Regions from separate parts of the Apilactobacillus intestinapis genome, predicted to be linked through region 1. Evidence: a T-box and tRNA genes for the amino acid it is inferred to sense, from the RefSeq annotation. Region 1 holds a T-box; the other holds one or more tRNA genes.
The links. The T-box of region 1 lies ahead of ACOMA7_RS05490 (valine--tRNA ligase). A T-box ahead of a tRNA ligase gene usually reads a tRNA of that ligase, here a tRNA-Val.
Positions count from the first base shown of each region.

Region 2: it encodes a tRNA-Val, which carries the amino acid that the T-box ahead of ACOMA7_RS05490 (valine--tRNA ligase) is inferred to sense. The anticodon was not compared.

Region 1 is NZ_JBMHFD010000007.1:52,329-55,592, forward strand. It holds gene ACOMA7_RS05490 (valine--tRNA ligase) at 1-1,593, opposite strand, end outside; T-box leader at 1,631-1,846, opposite strand; gene ACOMA7_RS05495 (thiol peroxidase) at 1,892-2,389, opposite strand; gene thiI (tRNA uracil 4-sulfurtransferase ThiI) at 2,503-3,264, opposite strand, start outside.
Region 2 is NZ_JBMHFD010000004.1:51,207-54,470, forward strand. It holds gene serS (serine--tRNA ligase) at 1-1,067, shown strand, start outside; tRNA gene ACOMA7_RS04000 (tRNA-Val) at 1,300-1,372, shown strand; tRNA gene ACOMA7_RS04005 (tRNA-Lys) at 1,376-1,448, shown strand; tRNA gene ACOMA7_RS04010 (tRNA-Leu) at 1,484-1,567, shown strand; tRNA gene ACOMA7_RS04015 (tRNA-Thr) at 1,589-1,662, shown strand; tRNA gene ACOMA7_RS04020 (tRNA-Gly) at 1,667-1,738, shown strand; tRNA gene ACOMA7_RS04025 (tRNA-Leu) at 1,752-1,837, shown strand; tRNA gene ACOMA7_RS04030 (tRNA-Arg) at 1,861-1,934, shown strand; tRNA gene ACOMA7_RS04035 (tRNA-Pro) at 1,947-2,020, shown strand; gene ACOMA7_RS04040 (CtsR family transcriptional regulator) at 2,146-2,613, shown strand; gene ACOMA7_RS04045 (ATP-dependent Clp protease ATP-binding subunit) at 2,629-3,264, shown strand, end outside.

The DNA.
Region 1 (3,264 bases):
ACTCATCTTACGGCCTTGTGCATCACGCATTAGTCCGTGAAGTAAAACATCCTTGAATGGACGACGGTCTGTAAATGTTAGACTTTGGAAAATCATTCTTGATACCCAGAAGAAGATAATGTCGTAACCAGTAACTAAAGTATTAGTTGGGAAGTAACGTTTGAAGTCTTCTGAGTTTTCATCAGGCCAACCTAGAGTTGAGAATGGCCATAATGCAGATGAGAACCAAGTATCTAGAACGTCAGGATCTTGTTCCCAGTTTTCAGCATCCTTAGGAGCTTCCATTCCAACGTACATTTCGCCTGTTTGCTTGTTGTACCATGCTGGAATTCTGTGACCCCACCATAATTGTCTTGAAATAACCCAGTCATGAATGTTATCCATCCATTGAGTAAATGTGTTTTCAAAACGTTCTGGCACGAAGTTAACCTTATCATCAGTTGATTGGTTCTTAACTGCGCGGTCAGCTAGTGGTTGCATCTTAACGAACCATTGAGTTGAAAGTCTTGATTCAACTTGAACACCGGTTCTTTCTGAGTGACCAACTGAGTGAACAATTGGGTCAATCTTTAGCATGTAACCTTGGTCTTCTAAATCAGCAACCATTGCTTTTCTAGCATCAAAACGATCCATACCAACGTACTTACCGGCATTTTCGTTCATAGTTGCGTCACCATTCATAGTGTTAATACGTTTTAAGTCATGTCTGTTACCAACCTTGAAGTCATTAGGGTCATGGGCTGGAGTAATCTTAACCATACCAGTACCGAATTCAGGGTCTACATATTGGTCAGCAATGATTGGGATTTCTCTTTGTACTAGAGGAACCATAATCTTCTTACCAACGATGTCTTTGTATCTTTCATCACTTGGGTTAACAGCTACGGCAACATCCCCAAACATAGTTTCAGGACGTGTAGTGGCAATTTCAATGTAATCTTTACCATCAAAAGTAGTCCCGTCTACAAATGGGTACTTAACATGGTAGAAAGCACCTTTATCATCTTTATGAATAACTTCGATATCTGATAAAGCAGTTTGTGCTTGTGGATCCCAGTTGATAATGTATTCACCACGGTAAATTAAACCTTGGTTGTATAAATCAACGAAGACTTTACGAACAGCTTCTGATAAACCATCGTCTAAAGTGAAACGTTCACGTGAGTAATCAAGTGAAAGTCCCATCTTAGCCCATTGTTTCTTGATAGTTGCTGCGTATTCATCTTTCCATTCCCAAACTTTGTCAACAAACTTTTCACGACCTAGATCGTAACGAGAAACGCCTTGGTCTCTTAACTTAGCTTCAACCTTAGCTTGAGTAGCGATACCAGCATGGTCCATACCAGGAACCCATAGGGTATCGTATCCTAACATTCTCTTTTGTCTGATTAACATGTCTTGTAAGGTTGTATCCCATGCATGTCCTAAGTGAAGCTTACCAGTAACATTTGGTGGTGGTAAAACGATTGAATAAGGTTTTGCCTTCTTGTCACCACTTGGTTTGAAAACGTCTTGTTCTATCCATTTTTCATAACGACCTGATTCAACGGCGTCATGGTCATACTTTGTAGACATTTCAGTTTCTTTTGCCATAGTCCATCCCTCCAGTAAATAAAAAGAGCACTCCATCCAATAGGACGAAGTGCTCGCGGTACCACCTAATTTAAAGCATTAAAAAAATACTTTCTCTTAATCCAATTAACGATGGCCCGTTCATATCTAAATTATCAATATCAATATGAATGCTCACAAGCTACCTTCGTTTTGATAACGGAAAGATGTCTCACCTAATCATCTTTTCTCTGATACTCATCACCAAAACTACTCTCTTGATCTTCGCATTTGTAATCTATATTGATTATATTAGACAATTTTTGGAAAATCGTCAACTCTATTTGTTTAATTTTTCAACAACTGCTAGAGCTTCTTTGAAATCTGGTTGTGAACCAATTTCTTCTACGACTTGACGGTAAACAATTTCACCATTTGCATCGATGGCAAAAACCATACGTGCTAATGCGTCAATTTCCTTAACGTAAGTACCTGATTGGTTACCAAAGTCTGTGTCAGCATCTGATAATAAATGCATGCTTTCAACACCCTTAGCTGCACACCAATCTTTTTGTTCTTCAACTGAGTTCTTTGAAATCGTGTAGAATTCAACATTTTCATACTTGTCAGCGTTTCTGTTGAACTTCTTAGCTTCTAGACTACATACTCTTGAGTTAACGTCTGGAACAGTTAAAATCAATGCTGGCTTACCAATTAATTCCTTGTTAGTGAATTCGTTGTTGTTAGCATCTAGGACTTTGAAATCTGGTAGAGCTTGTCCCTTATCCATTGGTTCTTTAATTGTTTCTACTGGTTTGTCTAAAAATTTTAATTGCATGTTATAAATCTCCTTAATTGGTAGTTGCTAGTTATTTAAAATACAACTTACACGATTGATTTGCAAGCAAAAAGAAAAGAGACCATCAATAAAGATGATCTCTTTTTTATAGATTATAGTAATTCAGCGAAAACATCTTCTTGAGCATTCAAGAATTCTTCCCCTGGTTTAATGTCGATAATCTTAACTTTGTCTAATGAACGTTGCATTAATCCTTCAACATCAATTAACTTTTCACATGCTCTAGTCTTTTCTAGATCAGGCTTAGTCTTTGGTGCAGGAGGAGTAAAGACTGTACAACAGTCTTCAAATGGCATAATTGATAGATCGTAAGTATCAATTCTTTCAGCAACCTTAATGATTTCTGTCTTATCCATTGAAAGTAATGGTTTCAATACCGGAACAGTAGTTACGTCATTGATTGCCATCATACTTTCAAGAGTTTGTGATGCAACTTGACCTAGTGATTCACCAGTGAAGACACCCTTACAGTGTCTGTCTAATGTCAACTTAGCGGCCAATCTTAACATCATACGACGTTGAATAGTCATTAAGTATCCTTCAGGAACCTTTTCCTTAATTTCTTCTTGAATTTCGGTAAATGGAACTTGAATGAATTGAATGTTACCACCAAAACGAGTTAACTTAGCAGCTAATTCTTTTGCCTTAGCTAATGCTTGTTCACTTGTGTATGGAGGACTGTAGAAGTGAACCATATCTAACTTCACTCCACGTTTCATTCCCATGTATGCTGCAACCGGTGAATCAATTCCACCAGAAAGCATCATAGTAGCACGTCCACCAGTACCAACAGGTAATCCACCGGCACCGTCAATGGTTTCACTCGATAAGAAGATACCGTTCATACGAACTTC
Region 2 (3,264 bases), on a different contig from region 1:
TCGCTGAAATGCAACAAGTAGGTAAGGAAGTTAAGGAATTAGATGAACAACTTGAAAAAGTTGAACAAGATCAACAAGACTTAGCGGCGCACTTACCAAACATTCCAGCAGATGACGTTCCAGTTAGTTTGACTGAAGAAGGTGCCGTTGAACTAAGAAAATACGGTGAACCACGTAAGTTTGACTTCGAACCAAAACATCACTGGGACTTAGGTGAAAAGTTAGGCATCTTAGACTTCGAAGCAAGTGCTAAGGTTGCCGGTAGTCGTTTTGTTTACTACATGGGTGCAGGTGCACAGCTAGAACGTGCTATTTACAACTTCTACTTAGACCAAAATGCTAAGGCTGGTTATAAAGAAGTATTACCACCATACATGGTAAACTCAGCATCAATGTTTGGTACTGGTCAATTCCCTAAGTTTAAGGAAACAAAGGCCGGTTTCGAAATTGCTGACAGTGATTTAACAATGATTCCTACTGCCGAAGTTCCATTGGTAAACTACTACAGAGATGAAGTAATGGATGCAGACAAACTACCAGTTAAGTTCACTGCACTATCACCAGCATTTAGATCAGAAGCTGGTAGTGCCGGAAGAGACACAAGAGGTCTAATTCGTCTACACCAATTCAATAAGGTAGAAATGGTTCAATTCACTAAACCTGAACAATCATGGGATGCACTAGAAAGCATTACTGCACATGCAGAAGATCTATTGAAGATGCTAGGTATTCCTTACCATGTAATCACATTAACTACTAGTGACATGAGTTTCACTGCTGCAATGACTCATGACATCGAAGTATGGATGCCAGCTCAAGGTCGTTACCGTGAAATCTCAAGTTGTTCAAACACCACTGATTTTCAAGCACGTCGTGCACACATCCAATACAGGGATGAAAATGGTAAACTACAATATGTTCACACTCTAAACGGTTCTGGCTTAGCTGTTGGTAGAACTGTAGCTGCTATCTTAGAAAACTTCCAAAATGAAGATGGATCAATCAACATTCCAGAAGTACTACAACCATACATGGGTGGTAAGACTAAGATCGAAAAAGAAGACTAATTGAATAGTTATAACTAAAGCGATAATCGAAAGATTGTCGCTTTTTTATTTTTTTGAAAAAAAGGGTAGACAGATAGCAGAAATTTAGATATAATATCTTTTGTTGAGTTAAAGAGAACGGCTCAGAAGCAAGTCATATCAACAATTAAGTAAAATTTCTTGTTGACATCACTTGAAAGAAATGATATTATTAAATAGTTGTCTTGTTAAGAGATAACTTGGAAGACCTCATGGAGGATTAGCTCAGTTGGGAGAGCATCTGCCTTACAAGCAGGAGGTCACAGGTTCGAGCCCTGTATCCTCCATATGAGCCGTTAGCTCAGCCGGTAGAGCATCTGACTTTTAATCAGAGGGTCGGCAGTTCGAACCTGCCACGGCTCATTGGCTCTATGCCATATACATTTTAATATAATCATGCGGGCGTGGCGGAACTGGCAGACGCGCTAGATTTAGGTTCTAGTTTCCTTATGGAAGTGGGGGTTCGAATCCCTTCGCCCGCATTTGCAATTTGCATAATTGCTGCCGACTTAGCTCAGTTGGCTAGAGCGCTTCACTAGTAATGAAGAGGTCGGGTGTTCGAATCATCTAGTCGGCATTATGCGGAAGTAGTTCAGTGGTAGAACATCACCTTGCCATGGTGGGGGTCGCGGGTTCGAATCCCGTCTTCCGCTTTTGCATAGTTCTGCCGGGGTGGCGGAATTGGCAGACGCACAGGACTTAAAATCCTGCGGTTAGTGATAACCGTACCGGTTCGATCCCGGTCCTCGGCATTTCAATAATTTAATACTATTATGCACCCATAGCGCAACTGGATAGAGTGTCTGACTACGAATCAGAAGGTTGTAGGTTCGACTCCTACTGGGTGCATTTTTTTATTTTCGGGAAGTAGCTCAGCTTGGTAGAGCACCTGGTTTGGGACCAGGGGGTCGCAGGTTCGAATCCTGTCTTCCCGATAATATAACCAAAAGAGAAAACATTAATTTGTTTTCTCTTTTTTGTTTTTCGTTAAAAATCTTTGCATTTTCAATATAAGTCCGTATAATTATAGTCAGAATTAGTCAAAGAAAGAGGTGGTATTATGCAGGGTAAGAATATTTCGGATATTATTGAGAAGTATTTAAAGGAAATGATTGCTGAAGACGAGAGAGTCGAAATAAGTAGATCTGATATTGCCAGCCATTTTGATGTGGTTCCATCACAAATTAACTACGTTATTAAGACTAGGTTTACCATTCAAAATGGATACGTAGTCGAAAGTAAACGTGGTGGCGGTGGATATATCCGCATTGAAAAGGTGAAGCTGCTTGATAATATAGATATTTTAGATACGCTGATTAATGCCATTGGCGACGATTTAACACAACGTGAGGGTAAAGCAATTATCAACACTTTGGTGTTAAATGATCTAATTACTGACAATGAAGCCGATTTAGTGTTAGCATCTATTAACAAGCAGACACTAGCCGTTGGCAACAAACTACTTGAAAATGAGATTAGAGCGAATATAATGGTCGCAATACTTGATCATTTAAGATACAAAAGCTAGAAAGTGAGGCACGATATGGATAACATTTTTACTCCAAGCGCAAAGAACGTATTGATTTTGGCACAAGAACAAGCCAAAGTGTTTGGCCACCAAGGGATTGGGACAGAACACTTATTACTAGCTTTATCTATGGAAGATAACGGCATCGCAAAGTCAGCCTTAAAGCAATGCGATGTACACGAAGATGATATTAAAGGCGAAATGGAAATCTTGGTTGGATACGGTAACTTAACCGATTCAGACAAGGACACATACCTACCATACTCACCTAAGGCTGAAGCAATCTTGACCTTATCTGGCCAAATTGCGAAGAAATACGGTGCAATTAAGATAGGAACAGAACACTTATTACTTGCCATCTTAGATACTCCAGACACTTTAGCTGCTAGAATTCTAGTGGCACTAAACGTGGTCGAAGTAAACGACGTAAAGAAGGTGCTATTACGCAAGATGGGATTCCCAGGCGATTCAAGTTCAAACTCAAAGAACATTCCACTACCAGGAACTAGAGCAGCTCGAAACAATGGAACTACTCCTACATTAGACTCACTTGCTACTGACCTTACTAAGTCAGCCAAAGATGGTCTAATTGATCCTACTATTGGTAGAGACGATGTTATCAAACGTGTAATTCAAATCCTTAGTCGTCGT